One region of the Bordetella saccharivorans genome, then DNA from elsewhere that is predicted to be linked to it. Evidence: predicted binding sites of a transcription regulator. Region 1 holds the regulator's gene; each other region holds the start of a gene.
The links. Region 1 encodes HrcA, which represses chaperone genes, less so after heat shock. Its sites were predicted from a motif close to TTAGCACTCNNNNNNNNNGAGTGCTAA; they were not measured.

Region 1 (4,387 bases):
GGGCTGCGCCGGCGCCGGCGGGTCGCTGGCGGGGAACGTCTCGTCGAGCGCCTCGTCGATGGCCTCCTCGGGCGCGCGCTGCGGGGCTTCGTCCGGCGTGACCGCGATCGGATCGCTGGCAGGAAAGGTCTCGGCCAGCGCTTCATCCAGATCGCGCTCGACGGCGTCTTCCTTCAGGTCGGTGTGCCCGGGCTCGGAAGACGTGCCCACGCGGGGTTTCACGGAGGTGTTCATACGCGGTCTCCTGCAAAAGGGGCAAGCGGTCGCGGCCCGCCGGGCCGCCGCGCCCCCATCAGGACGAGGGCGCGCTTGCGTCCAGTGTACGGCCTACATCCCGGCGCGTGGGCCAGCCTTGTAAGTGATTGTCGACCAGGGCCGCAAGCCCGTCGATCCAGGCCGGGTCGTCATTGAGGGCGGGGATGTAGCGGAACTGGCGACCGCCCGCGCCCAGGAAGGCGTCGCGGCACTCCTGGCTGATTTCCTCGAGGGTTTCCAGGCAATCGGCCACGAAGCCCGGGCACACTACATCGACCTCGGTGACGCCGTCGGCCGCCAGGGCCTTGAGGGTGGGCTCGGTATACGGTTCGAGCCAGCGTGCGGCGCCGAACCGGCTCTGGAAGGTGACTTCGACCTGGTCGGCCGCCAACCCCAGGCGCTCGCGCAGCAGGCGCGCGGTTTCCAGGCAGTCCCGATAGTAGGGATCGCCGAGTTCGATCGAGTAGCGCGGCAGGCCATGGAAGCTCATGACGAGCTTCTGGGGCCGGCCATGGGCCTGCCAGTAGGCGGCAATGCGGGCGGCCAGGGCGTCCAGATAGCCAGGGTCGTCATGAAAACGCTTGATGAACCGCAATTCCGGCTGATCGCGCAGGCGCGCGGCGTGCGCGGCCACGGCGTCCACCACGGTGGCGGTCGTGCTGGCGGCATATTGCGGGTACAGCGGCACGGTCAGGATGTGCTCGCAACCCTGCTCGCGCAGGCGCGCAATGGCCTGCGCGATGGAGGGCTCGCCATAGCGCATGGCGAGCTCCACCTGGACGGAGCGCCCGCGCGCCTGCAGGGCGCGCTGCACGCCTTCGGCCTGGCGGCGGCTGTAGACCATGAGCGGCGAGCCGCCGTCCATCCAGATGCCGGCGTAGCGCGGCTGCAGCCGGCGCGGCCGGCGCGCCAGCACCAGCCCGTGCAGGATGGGCAGCCACAGGATGCGCGGGATTTCGATCACCCGCGGATCGGACAGGAAAGCTGCCAGGTAGCGGCGGATGTCGCCGGGCGTGGCGGTCTCCGGCGTGCCGAGGTTGACCAGCAGCACGCCGGCCGGCGCCGGCGCGCGGGGGGCGGGGTTGTCGTCGAAAGGGTCTGCCTGCTCGGGTTCGGGAAGATAGCGTTCGGGCCAGAGATACTTGAACAGGCGAAGAAACACGAAAATACCTCTCTGGCGCGCTACCCGGGGAAGGAGGCTACTGGTTGTGGCTCAGCGCGTTGGACAGCAACCGCGCAGTGATGTCGACGATGGGGATGACGCGTTCGTAGGCCATGCGGGTCGGGCCGATGACGCCCAGGGTGCCGACCACCCGGCCGTCCACGCCATACGGCGCGGTGATCACCGAGACTTCTTCCATGGGCACCAGCTGGGAATCGCCGCCGATGTAGATCTGCACGCCCTGCGCGCGGCTGGAGATGTCCAGCAGCTGCAGGAGTTCGGTTTTCTGCTCGAACAGCGAGAACATCTTGCGCAGGCGGTCCATGTCGGAGGCGATATCGGTGACGTCGAGCAGCTTGCGCTCGCCCGAGATGACCATGTCGTCGCCGTCTTCGGCGGCCTCGGCGCCGGCCTCGACCGCCGCCTGCATCAGGCGGGAGATGTCCTCGCGCAGTTGCGCCAGCTCGGTCGCAAGGGTGCGGCGCACGGCATCGAAGGACTTGCCGGCGAAATGGACATTGAAGAAATTGCCCGCCTCGAGCAATTCGGCTTCGCTGTAGTCGCGCTGCACCGACAGGATGCGGTTCTGCACGTCGCCGTCGGGGGTGACGATGATGAGCAGCACCCGCTTGTCGGACAGGCGGATGAATTCGATCTGGCGGAACACCTGGGCGCGCTTGGGCGTGAGCACCACGCCGGCGAACTGGGTCAGGTTCGACAACAGCGCCGCCGCCGCGTTGACGGCCCGCGAGGGCTCGGCCGCGGTCAGGGCATCGCTGAACTGCTGCGGTTGGAACTCGAACGGCTGGACGGCCAGCAGCGAATCGACGAACATGCGGTAGCCGCGCGGCGTCGGCACCCGGCCGGCCGAGGTGTGCGGGCTATGGATCAGCCCCATGTCTTCGAGATCGGCCATGACGTTGCGGATCGTGGCCGGCGAAAGATCGAAAACCTTGGAAAGCGTGCGCGAGCCGACGGGCTGCCCATCGGCGATGTGGCGTTCTATCAACGCTTTCAGCAGTGAGCGTGCGCGGTCATCCATACCAGGTATTGTAGGGAAACTTTCAAAAATCGGGCGCTTTTTGGCGCCGGGCCGCCCCAAGATGAATATGCGGCCCCATATAATCGGCGAATCCGCCCTTTTCGTATCGTTCCGATCCGTTTTCCGCCATGCACTTCCCTATCGTCGCCCTGATCGGCAGGCACCAGGATACCGGCCTGGATGCGCCGCTGCGCGCCGTGGCCCACATGCTCGTGCAGGCCGGACGCCGCGTGCTCATCGAGGCCGACACCGCCAGCAATACCGGCGTGCGCGAATACCCGGTCGCCAGCCTGCAGGAAATCGGCGCAACCGCCTCGCTGGCGGTGGTGATGGGCGGCGACGGCACGGTGCTGGGCGCGGCCCGTACCCTGGCTCCGTACGGGGTGCCGCTGGTCGGCATCAACCACGGCCGCCTGGGGTTCATCACCGACGTGCCGCTGCAAGAGGCGCACACCGCGCTGAGCCGCGTCATCGAGGGCAACTACCAGGCCGAGGACCGCATGCTGCTGGTCGGCAGCGTCTGGCGCGGCGACCAGCTCATGTATACCGCCCCGGCGCTGAACGACGTGGTGCTGAACCGCGCCGGGCGCGGGGGCATGATCGAGGTGCGGGTCGAGGTGGACGGCGCCTTCATGTACGCCCAGCGCGCCGACGGCCTGATCATCGCCACGCCGACCGGCTCGACCGCCTACGCGCTGTCGGCCAACGGCCCCATCCTGCATCCCGGCCTGGACGCCATGGTGCTGGTGCCGGTGGCGCCGCAGACCCTGTCGAACCGGCCGATCGTCATTCCGGGCGACGGCGTGCTGAGCATGACCCTGACCGCCATCGGCCGGGTGGAGGTGGGCGCCAGCGTGCATTTCGACATGCAGACGTGGTCTGACCTGCAGCCCGGCGACCGCATCTCGGTGCAGCGCGCGCCGCATACCATCCGGTTCGTGCATCCGGAAGGCTACAGCTTCTTCTCGACCTTGCGCCGCAAGCTGCATTGGAACCTGATGCCGCAGGCCTCGGACAGCGTGGAGTGACGCACCGGCCATGTTGCGCACCCTGCATATCCGCGATTTCGTCATCGTCGAACAGGCCGAGATCCATTTCGGCGCGGGCTTCACGGTGTTTTCCGGCGAGACCGGCGCCGGCAAGTCGATCCTGATCGACGCGCTGGCCCTGGCGCTAGGCGAACGCGCCGACGCCGGCGTGCTGCGCGAGGGCGCGGCCCGCGCCGACATCACCGCCGTATTCGACACGCCGCCCCTCCTGCGCGACTGGCTGGCCGGGCGCGACCTGGACGGCGGCGACGAACTGGCCCTGCGGCGCGTGGTCGACGCCCAGGGACGCAGCCGTGGCTATATCAACGGCATGCCCGCCACCCTGGCGCAACTGCGCGAGCTGGGCGACAGCCTGGTCGACATCCATGGCCAGCACGCCCACCAGAGCCTGATGCGCGCCGACGCCCAGCGCGACATGCTCGACGCCCATGGCGGCCATGGCGACCTGCGCCAGGCGGTGGCCCAGGCCTGGAAAGACTGGCGGGCCCTGGCGCGCCAGCTCGAGCTGGCCGAAAAAGACGCCGCCGGGCTGGCGGCCGAACGCGAGCGCCTGCAATGGCAGGCCGACGAGCTCGACCGCCTGGCGCTGCAGGCCGACGAATGGGAAACCCTGCAAGCCGAGCAGTCGCGGCTGGCGCACGCCCAGGCCCTGCTCGACGGCGCCGGCCAGATCCTGGAAGCGCTGGACGGCGAAGACGATTCCGCCCACCACCGCATCAATGCCGCGCAGCACCGGCTGCAGCAGATGCTGCGCCACGACCCCGCGCTGCAGGGCGTGGCCGATGAACTCGAATCGGCCCGCATCGCGGTGGCCGAGGCGGTGTCCGACCTGAACAACTATGTCACGCGGGTCGAGCTCGACCCGCAGCGGCTGGCCGA
Region 2 (4,387 bases), 1.4 Mb from region 1:
GCAGGCCGGCCAGCCACTGACACTGCGTCGTCACGAAGGCTACGATCACGGCTACTACTTCATTTCCACGTTCATGCAGGACCACATCCGCTTCCACGCGGACCAATACAACACGTAGTCCTGCGCCGGAACGCGCTGCCCGCATCGCGCCGGCGCGCATGTCCAAGGAGGCCCACGAGTGATATACGGCTTCGCTCCCTTCGTCTGGATGGCCGTGGCGGCCTGCGTCGTGCTGGTCCCGGGCCTGGCCCTGCTGTTCGGCCGCGGCGGCCCGCGCGATGCGTCCGGGCGGCGGGTGTTCCGGCTGCGTCCGGTGCGGCGCCTGTTCGGCGCCCTGCTGGTCGCGCTGGCCGCTGTGTCGGCCATGCTGGCGCTGACGCTTGTGCAGTTCCTGCGCCTGACCACCGACGAGCCGGTGGCCCGCGTGCAGATCCACGAGCAGGCGCCGGGCCAGTTCCAGCTGACCGCCGAGGCGCCCGGCCTGGGCACCCGCATGTATCCGCTGGCTGGCGACCAGTGGCAGATCGACGCCAAGGTGGTGCGCTGGCGGCTGCCCGCGCTGCTGGCCGGCGTGCCGCCGCTGTATGCCTTCGAGCGCCTGTCCGGCCGCCACAGCGACATTGCCCGCGAGCAGGCCGCGCCGCGTTCGGTGCATGCGCTGGCCGACTGGCCGGTGCCCGACCTGGCCGCGCTCAAACGTGTGTTCCCGAACTGGCTGCCTTTCGTCGACGTGCAATATGGCAGCGCCGCCTATATGCCCATGTTCGACGGCGCCCGCTATCGGGTCTACATGGACCCGCGCGGCGCGGTGGTGATACGCCCCGAAGGCGAGGCCACCGAAGAGCGGCTGCGCGAACTGGGATGGTAGGCTGGCGGCTCAGCCGTCATCGAAGTCCCCGGCCCCCAGCTTGATCACGCCGTCCGAAGGTACCCATTGCGTTTTTTTTGCAAGGGCCTGGATTTTTTCCTGCCCATTTTCGAAAGCGCGCAGCAACTCGGCGCCCGTGCCGTCGGCGGCGCCGAAATAGCGCCGCAGGGCGTCCCCGGAAATCTCGAACTGGCGCGTGACCCCGCCCGTCTCGAGTTCGAAGACAATGTCGTCTCCGCGGGCCTGCGCGTGCGTGGCTTTGGCGAATGCGTTCATATGAAGTCCTCGCGTCAAGGGCTGGCTTGGTGCCCCTCTAGCCACCCGGCAAGCGGCGTGCCGCGGGGCAGGCCTGGGCCGGCACGCGCCTTGCCGGACATGGGCATGGCCAGCCCGGAGAGGAAATAAATAGGGACGCATTTGTCCGCCCTTGGCCGGGAACTCTGCCGCGGTGCAGCAGTCGAATTAGCACTCGCATGACGAGAGTGCTAACATCAATCTGATACAGTCGTCCACCCCCATCCTGGAGACCGCAACCATGAAACAACCCAGCAGCTCGTTGGCCCTGTCCGGCAACGCCCTGGCGTTGGCCATTGCCAATCCAGGCTCGCTCGGCACTATCGAAGCCTATATTTCGGCTGTGAACCGCCTGCCGGTGCTCACCGCCGAGCGCGAAACCGAGCTGGCCCGCCGCCTGCGCGACCGCGACGACCTCGACGCCGCCCGTGAACTGGTGCTGTCGCACCTGCGGCTGGTTGTTTCGGTGGCGCGCCAATACCTGGGCTACGGCCTGCCGCACGCCGATCTCATCCAGGAAGGCAATGTCGGCCTCATGAAAGCCGTCAAGCGCTTCGACCCGGAACGCGGCGTGCGCCTGGTGTCGTTCGCCGTGCACTGGATCAAGGCCGAGATCCACGAATTCATCATCCGCAACTGGCGCATGGTCAAGGTGGCCACCACCAAGGCCCAGCGCAAGCTGTTCTTCAACCTGCGCAGCATGCGTCCCGATGGCCATACGCTCGACCCCGAACAGGTCGATCGCATCGCGGAGGAACTGAATGTGCGGCGCGAGGATGTCAGCGAAATGGAAGTGCGCCTGTCTGGCCGCGACCTGTCGCTGGAAAAGCAGGACGACGACGAAGAGCCGTTCGCGCCCATCGCGTACCTGTCCGACGATTGCCGCCAGGAACCCACCCGCGTGCTCGACCGCCGGGCGCACGACGAACTGCAGGGCGCCGGCCTGAACCACGCGCTGGAAGCGCTGGACCCGCGTTCGCGGCGCATCATCGAAGCCCGCTGGCTGCAGGACGACGGCGGCATCACACTGCAGGAACTGGCCCAGGAATTCGGCGTATCGGCCGAACGCATCCGCCAGATCGAAGCCGCCGCCCTCAAGAAAATGCGCGGCACGCTGGCGGCGGCCTGAGGCGCCGCTAGCCAGCCGCGTTGATACATTTTGATTCAAAATCGACGCGGCCCGACCCCTTCGACGCGGAAACTTAATCCTCGTCCAGGCGCCTAACTCCATGTAGACGGCATATACCGGTTCCCGGCATGCAGTCTTGTCATCCGTTTCGGCTTCTCCTCTTTCCCCTCCCCTATGAAACGGATGCTTATGGGGCACCTAGCATATCGGTGCCCCGTTTTTTTTGCGCTGAAGGCGCGCCCCAGGCCTGGCCTGCTGTTGGTTACGCTGCCAGCGCCTCGCGCCACATGACTGTATCCAGCCGCCGCACCCCGGTCGCCAGCGAGCCGTCCCGGTACAGCTTCAGCCAGCGATAGCCCGGCGGGGCCGCGTCGAGTTCGTGCCGGCCATCGCGTATGGAGAACTGGAAGCAGGTCGACGGCGTGGCCAGCATGCGCATGTGGTGGCGCCGGCGGTCGAATGCCTGGTGCACGTGGCCCCATAGCAGCACCCGCGTGCGGGGCAGTTCCGCCAGGCGCCTGAACAACTCCTGGGCGTTGTCGAGCATCATGGTGTCCTGCCAGGCGCTGTCCATTTGCAGCGGATTGTGGTGCAGGGCCACCAGCACATGGCGGTCGCCCGCCAGGGCTGCGGCGCGTTCCAGCATGTCGAACTGGGCCTCGTCGATGTGGCCCGCATCGGCGCCCGGCACGGTGGAGTCCAGCAGCACGATGCGCCAGCCGCCTATGTCGGTGACCGGCTGGGCCCATTGCCCCAGCGCCTCGCGCAAGGCCTGCGGGTCGTCGTGATTGCCGGGCAGGCAGCGCACCGGCCAATCGGTTTGTTCGAGCAGTTCGCGCAGGCGGCGGTACGCGGCCGGCGAGCCGTCGTGCGACAGGTCGCCGGTGGCCAGCAGCAGGTCGGGCCGATGGCCATTGGCGCGCACCAGGTCCAGCACCGCGCGCAGGCTCGCGTCGGTGTTGACGTGGCACAGCACGCCTGCCGGATCGGCCATCAGATGCGTGTCGGTGAGTTGCACCACCAGGATTGGTGCGTCGGCGCGGCCGGCGCTGGAAGTCTTTGCCGGCACGGGCGGCTCCTGCGGATATCGAACCATATAACCTTACCGAAAAAACCGGCCCAGCCGGCCATGACGCGTAACGAAACATGGACGGGCGTCGCGTCTCGAGGCAGCCCGGAGGGAGGGGCCCCACGCTGCGCCTGCGGCTGGCTGCCCCCCATGGGGGCCTTTTTTGCCTTGGGACGGCCCGGCGGAGGAAGGGGCCCCCGCGCTGCGCCTGCGGCTTGCTGCCCCCCATGAGGGCTTTTTCGCCTTGGGACGGCCCGGCGGCAAAAGACGCTATTCTTGTTGCTCCGCGCGATGCGTGCTCCGGAATGCCCGGTTCATGGATATTGGTTTTGTTGTGTTCGGCCTGGCCGGTTTGCTGACGCTGGTGTGCTTCATGCCGCCGCTGGCGGGCCGCTTGAAGTTGCCTTATTCGGTGTTGCTGGCGATCGTCGGCTGCCTGCTCGGCATCGGCCTGCACCTGCATGGCTGGGCGCCGCCGGTGCTGGGCGATTTGTTCGACACGATCGAACATTTCGAGATCTCGTCCGAGACCTTCCTGATGGTGTTCCTGCCGGTGCTGCTGTTCGAGACGGCCCTGGCCATGAATGTGCGCCGCTTGATGGACGATATCGGCCCCATCCTGATGATGGCCATTGTGGCGGTGGTGGTATGCACGGTCGTGGTGGGCTTTGCGGTGAGCGCGGTGTCGTCGTATGGCCTGGTGGCCTGCCTGCTGCTGGGCGCCATCGTGGCCACCACCGACCCGGTGGCGGTGGTCGGCATTTTCCGGGAGGTCGGGGCGCCCAAGCGCCTGACCACGCTGGTCGAGGGCGAGAGCCTGTTCAACGACGCCGCGTCGATCGCCTTGTATTCGGTGCTGCTGGCGGTATTGGGCGGCCGCGGCACGCTGTCGGTGAGCGGCGTCTTCAACGACTTCGTCTTTCATTTCATAGGCGGAGGCATTGCCGGCTATGCCATGGGCCGCGGCGCCTGCTTCCTGTTCGCCTGGCTGCGCGGCTTCCCCACTGCGGAAATCACGCTGACGCTG
Region 3 (4,387 bases), 2.2 Mb from region 1:
CGCCCATGCCGCCCATGCCGCCGGGCATGGGGGGAGCAGCGGGCTTGTCTTCCACCAGCTCGACCACCGCGGCTTCAGCCGTCAGCAGCAGGCTGGCCACCGAGGCGGCGTTCTGCAGGGCGGTGCGGGTCACCTTGGTGGGATCCAGCACGCCTTGCTCGACCAGGTCGGTGTACTCGCCGGTCGCGGCGTTGTAGCCGTAGTTGCCCTTGCCGTTGAGCACATTGTTCACCACCACGCTGGCTTCTTCGCCGGCGTTGGTCACGATGGTGCGCAGGGGCTCTTCGACAGCGCGCAGGATCAGCTTGATGCCGGCGTTCTGGTCAGCCGTGTCGCCCTTCAGGTCGGCAATGGCTTGCTTGGCGCGCAGCAGCGCCACGCCGCCGCCGGCCACCACGCCTTCTTCCACCGCCGCACGGGTCGCGTGCAGGGCGTCTTCGACGCGGGCCTTCTTTTCCTTCATTTCGACTTCGGTGGCGGCACCGACGCGGATCACGGCAACACCGCCGGCCAGCTTGGCCACGCGCTCTTGCAGTTTTTCACGGTCGTAGTCCGAGGTGGCTTCCTCGATCTGGACGCGGATCTGCTTGACGCGGGCTTCGATCGACTTGCTGTCGCCAGCGCCGTCGATGATGGTGGTGTTTTCCTTGGCCACTTCGATGCGCTTGGCCTGGCCCAGGTCCTGCAGGGTGGCCTTTTCCAGCGACATGCCGGTTTCTTCCGAGATGACCACGCCGCCCGTCAGGATGGCGATGTCTTCCAGCATGGCCTTGCGGCGGTCGCCGAAGCCGGGCGCCTTGACGGCGGTGGTCTTCAGGATGCCGCGGATGTTGTTCACCACCAGGGTGGCCAGCGCTTCGCCCTCGACGTCCTCGGCGATGATCAGCAGCGGACGGCTCGACTTGGCGACTTGTTCCAGCACGGGCAGCAGGTCGCGGATGTTGCTGATCTTCTTGTCGAAGATCAGGATGTACGGATCATCCAGCGCGGCGACTTGCTTGTCGGGGTTGTTGATGAAGTAGGGCGACAGGTAGCCGCGGTCGAACTGCATGCCTTCGACCACGTCCAGTTCGTTGTCCAGCGACTTGCCGTCTTCGACGGTGATGACGCCTTCCTTGCCGACCTTGTCCATCGCGTCGGCGATGATCTTGCCGATCGATTCGTCGCTGTTGGCGGAGATCGAGCCGACCTGGGCGATTTCCTTGCTGGTGGTGACCGGCTTGGATTGCTTGGCCAGTTCAGCCACGGCGGCGGTGACGGCCTTGTCGATGCCGCGCTTGAGGTCGATGGGGTTGAAGCCGGCGGCAACGTACTTCAGGCCTTCCTGGACGATGGCCTGGGCCAGCACGGTGGCGGTGGTGGTGCCGTCGCCGGCGTTGTCCGAGGTCTTCGAGGCGACGTCCTTGACCAGCTGGGCGCCGATGTTCTCGAACTTGTCCTTCAGTTCGATTTCCTTGGCAACCGACACGCCGTCCTTGGTGACGGTGGGGGCGCCGAACGAACGCTCGAGCACGACGTTGCGGCCCTTGGGGCCGAGGGTGGTTTTGACGGCATTGGCGAGGACGTTCACGCCGCGGACGATGCGGACGCGGGCGTCATCGCTGAACAGGACTTGCTTGGCAGCCATTGTGAGCTTCCTTCGAAAATTCGTTCAGAAATTACTGGATCACGGCGAGGATTTCTTCCTCGCGGATGACGAGCAGCTCTTCGCCATCGACTTTCACCGACTGGCCGGCATACTTGCCGAACAGCACCTTGTCGCCAGCCTTCAGGTCGACCGGCAGCACTTTGCCGTCTTCGGTCTTCTTGCCTGGGCCAACGGCCACGACTTCGCCTTGATCCGGCTTTTCGGCGGCGCTGTCGGGGATGACGATGCCCGAGGCAGTCTTGCGCTCGTTGTCCAGGCGTTTGACGATCACGCGATCGTGCAGGGGACGCAGGGCCATGAGGAACTCCTGTTTCTATATAGAAAGGGTGAAAATGATCGGTTTTCAGGCCGGGATGGGCTGTTAGCACTCACCGGCGGCGAGTGCTAATTATAGGGATGATGCCCACGGGTTCAAGGGGGGATGGGCCGGTTGTTACATTTTCGTGCGGGGGCGGCAGGGCTCACTGGATTTGAGCTGTCCCCGTTTCACTGCCCGCCAAGCCGGAACCCTTCGCTTTCCAACGCCGCCGCCACGCGCGCCAGCACGCTTTTCCGGTCATTGCCTTCGGTCGCCAGGACGTGTAGCTCGAGCGGGCCGAGCGCGGCGAACTGCTGGTGCAGCGCCGTGATGGGCGCGGGGTCGGCCAGCGTGTCGCCGCCGCGGTTGCGGCAGCGCTCGATCGCGGCCTGCAGGGGCGGGCGAAGCACGATGTAGTGGACCGGCAGGCTGAGCGCCGCAAACGCCCCGAGGAACCAGGGCCCGACAATGCCGTCGACGATGACGAAGTAACCGCCCCGGGCGTAGCGGGAGGCGGCATTTGCCAGGACATCGAGCACGACCTCGTTCTGCGCATGCGCTTCAGGAAGGTACGGTTGAATGGCCCCGTGCTTTATGAAACGCCAGAAATCGTCTGCATGGAGATGCACCTTCGACGATCCGCCCGAGGCTGCCAGGGCGGATGCCGTGGTTGTCTTGCCCGCGCCCGGCGGGCCGGTGAGGATGAGGATTTCACCGCTGCGATCGATGTTCACCAATGACTCCCACCTGAGTACGATCAGTCCAATTCATGCGCGGCTTCCGGGCGGCTCCGTGCCCCGATGCCCGGCGTCGGGCGCTACGCGGCCGATAGGTGCTCATACAGGATGGTCGCGCCTATCCCGATCAGGGCCAGGCCACCGAGCACTTCGGCACGCTTGCCGGCGACGGCGCCAATGAGGCGGCCCACCATGACGCCGATCGTGACCATCAGCAAGGTCGCAAGGCCGATGGCGACCGCGGTGATGAATATATTGTTGTCGATGAATGCCAGGCTCACGCCTACGGCCATTGCATCGATGCTGGTGGCAAAGCCGGTCGCCGCGAGCAGCCAGAATGAGTGGCGGGCTACGGGAGAAGCCGCCTCTTCATCTTCCTTGAAGGCATTGCGGATCATCATCAAGCCGAGCACGCAGAGCATGCCAAAGGCGATCCAGTGGTCCCAGGCCTCGACATGCCTGGCGGCCGCCGAGCCCAACGCCCAGCCCGCGACTGGCGTCAATGCTTCGATCACGCCGAAGATCAAGCCAGTACGAAGCGCCTCCGCAAAACGAGGCTTGTGCAAGGACGCGCCCTTGCTGACGGCCGCCGCGAAGGCGTCCGTCGACATGGCGAAAGCAAGGATGATCGTGGAAAGCGCATTCATCGGGAGTATCCGGCCGGGCGAGATCGCATAGGTACGTCCATATCGCCCGGCGAAACTATGGAGCACCGATGGTCTCGCCAAGCCCAGCGGGCCGCCTGCGCCATGGCCAAGGCGGCCAAGAGTGTTGACGCAGGCCCTTTGTCATGGACAAAAGGAGGCTACTCCCCAAGGAAGAAGCGCATTTTACATTACTGCATGCGCCGCGCTCGCGCCGCCGGGTTGTCCAGGCGCGACGGACAGCCGAGTCCTGCGGCGCATTATCATGGCGCACTCAAGAAAACGGACCACACCACCATGGAAGAACTACGCCGCGCCCGGATGGTGCCGGAATTGCTGGTCAGCGACCTGTCGCGCAGCCTGGCGTTCTGGATGGACCTCTGCGGTTTCGAGATCGCTTATCGCCGCGAGGCCGAGGGCTTTGTGTACCTGGACCTGGATGGCGCGCAATTCATGCTGGAAGAGCGGCGCGGCGATGCTTACTGGATCACCGGGCCGCTCGAGGCGCCGCTGGGCCGGGGAATCAACTTCGAGATCAAGGTCGCGTCGATCGAGCCGCTGCTGCAAAGGCTCGCGGCCGCTGGCTGGCCGTTGTACCGGCAGCAAGAGGAGCGCTGGTACCGCAGTGATGCGATCGAGGTGGGCGTGCGCCAGTTCCTGGTGCAAGACCCGGACGGATATCTGTTGCGCTTCTCGGCCAGGATAGGCGAGCGGGCGGCCTGACCGGTTTCGCGGGCGGCGGTTTGCCGCGCCGGCGCGCAGGCGGGCATGACCGGCGGGAGTACGTCCGTATCTGCTGGCCGTCAGGCCTGGGGCCTGACTGGAATCTCCAGCTCCGCGGCCAGGCCGCCTCCGGCGCGCGGCCGCAAGTGCAGGCTGCCGCCGAAGCGTTCCATGATGGCGCGCACGATGGATATCCCCAGCCCCGCGCCGTCCTTGCGCTGCCGGCCCTGGTCGCCGCGCCAGAAGCGCCTGCCGATCCGGGCGGCCTGCGCCATGTCCAGGCCGGGGCCGCGGTCCGCCACGGCCAGGCGGCAGCGCTGCGCTGCGTGGTCAAAGG

Region 2: the regulator HrcA is predicted to act here: its motif matches at 1,331-1,357, upstream of rpoH (RNA polymerase sigma factor RpoH).
Region 3: the regulator HrcA is predicted to act here: its motif matches at 2,010-2,036, upstream of groES (co-chaperone GroES).

The regions. Positions count from the first base shown of each region.
Region 1 is NZ_BAAFZO010000001.1:2,943,407-2,947,793, reverse strand. It holds gene ACKTT0_RS14100 (hypothetical protein) at 1-234, opposite strand, end outside; gene hemH (ferrochelatase) at 293-1,417, opposite strand; gene hrcA (heat-inducible transcriptional repressor HrcA) at 1,455-2,459, opposite strand; gene ACKTT0_RS14085 (NAD kinase) at 2,588-3,487, shown strand; gene recN (DNA repair protein RecN) at 3,498-4,387, shown strand, end outside.
Region 2 is NZ_BAAFZO010000001.1:1,590,583-1,594,969, reverse strand. It holds gene fghA (S-formylglutathione hydrolase) at 1-118, shown strand, start outside; gene ACKTT0_RS07640 (hypothetical protein) at 179-868, shown strand; gene ACKTT0_RS07635 (DUF1488 family protein) at 878-1,144, opposite strand; gene rpoH (RNA polymerase sigma factor RpoH) at 1,404-2,291, shown strand; gene ACKTT0_RS07625 (phosphodiesterase) at 2,554-3,387, opposite strand; gene ACKTT0_RS07620 (cation:proton antiporter) at 3,677-4,387, shown strand, end outside.
Region 3 is NZ_BAAFZO010000001.1:698,245-702,631, reverse strand. It holds gene groL (chaperonin GroEL) at 1-1,627, opposite strand, end outside; gene groES (co-chaperone GroES) at 1,659-1,946, opposite strand; gene ACKTT0_RS03355 (AAA family ATPase) at 2,135-2,680, opposite strand; gene mntP (manganese efflux pump MntP) at 2,764-3,330, opposite strand; yybP-ykoY riboswitch at 3,338-3,509, opposite strand; gene ACKTT0_RS03345 (bleomycin resistance protein) at 3,625-4,050, shown strand; gene ACKTT0_RS03340 (ATP-binding protein) at 4,131-4,387, opposite strand, start outside.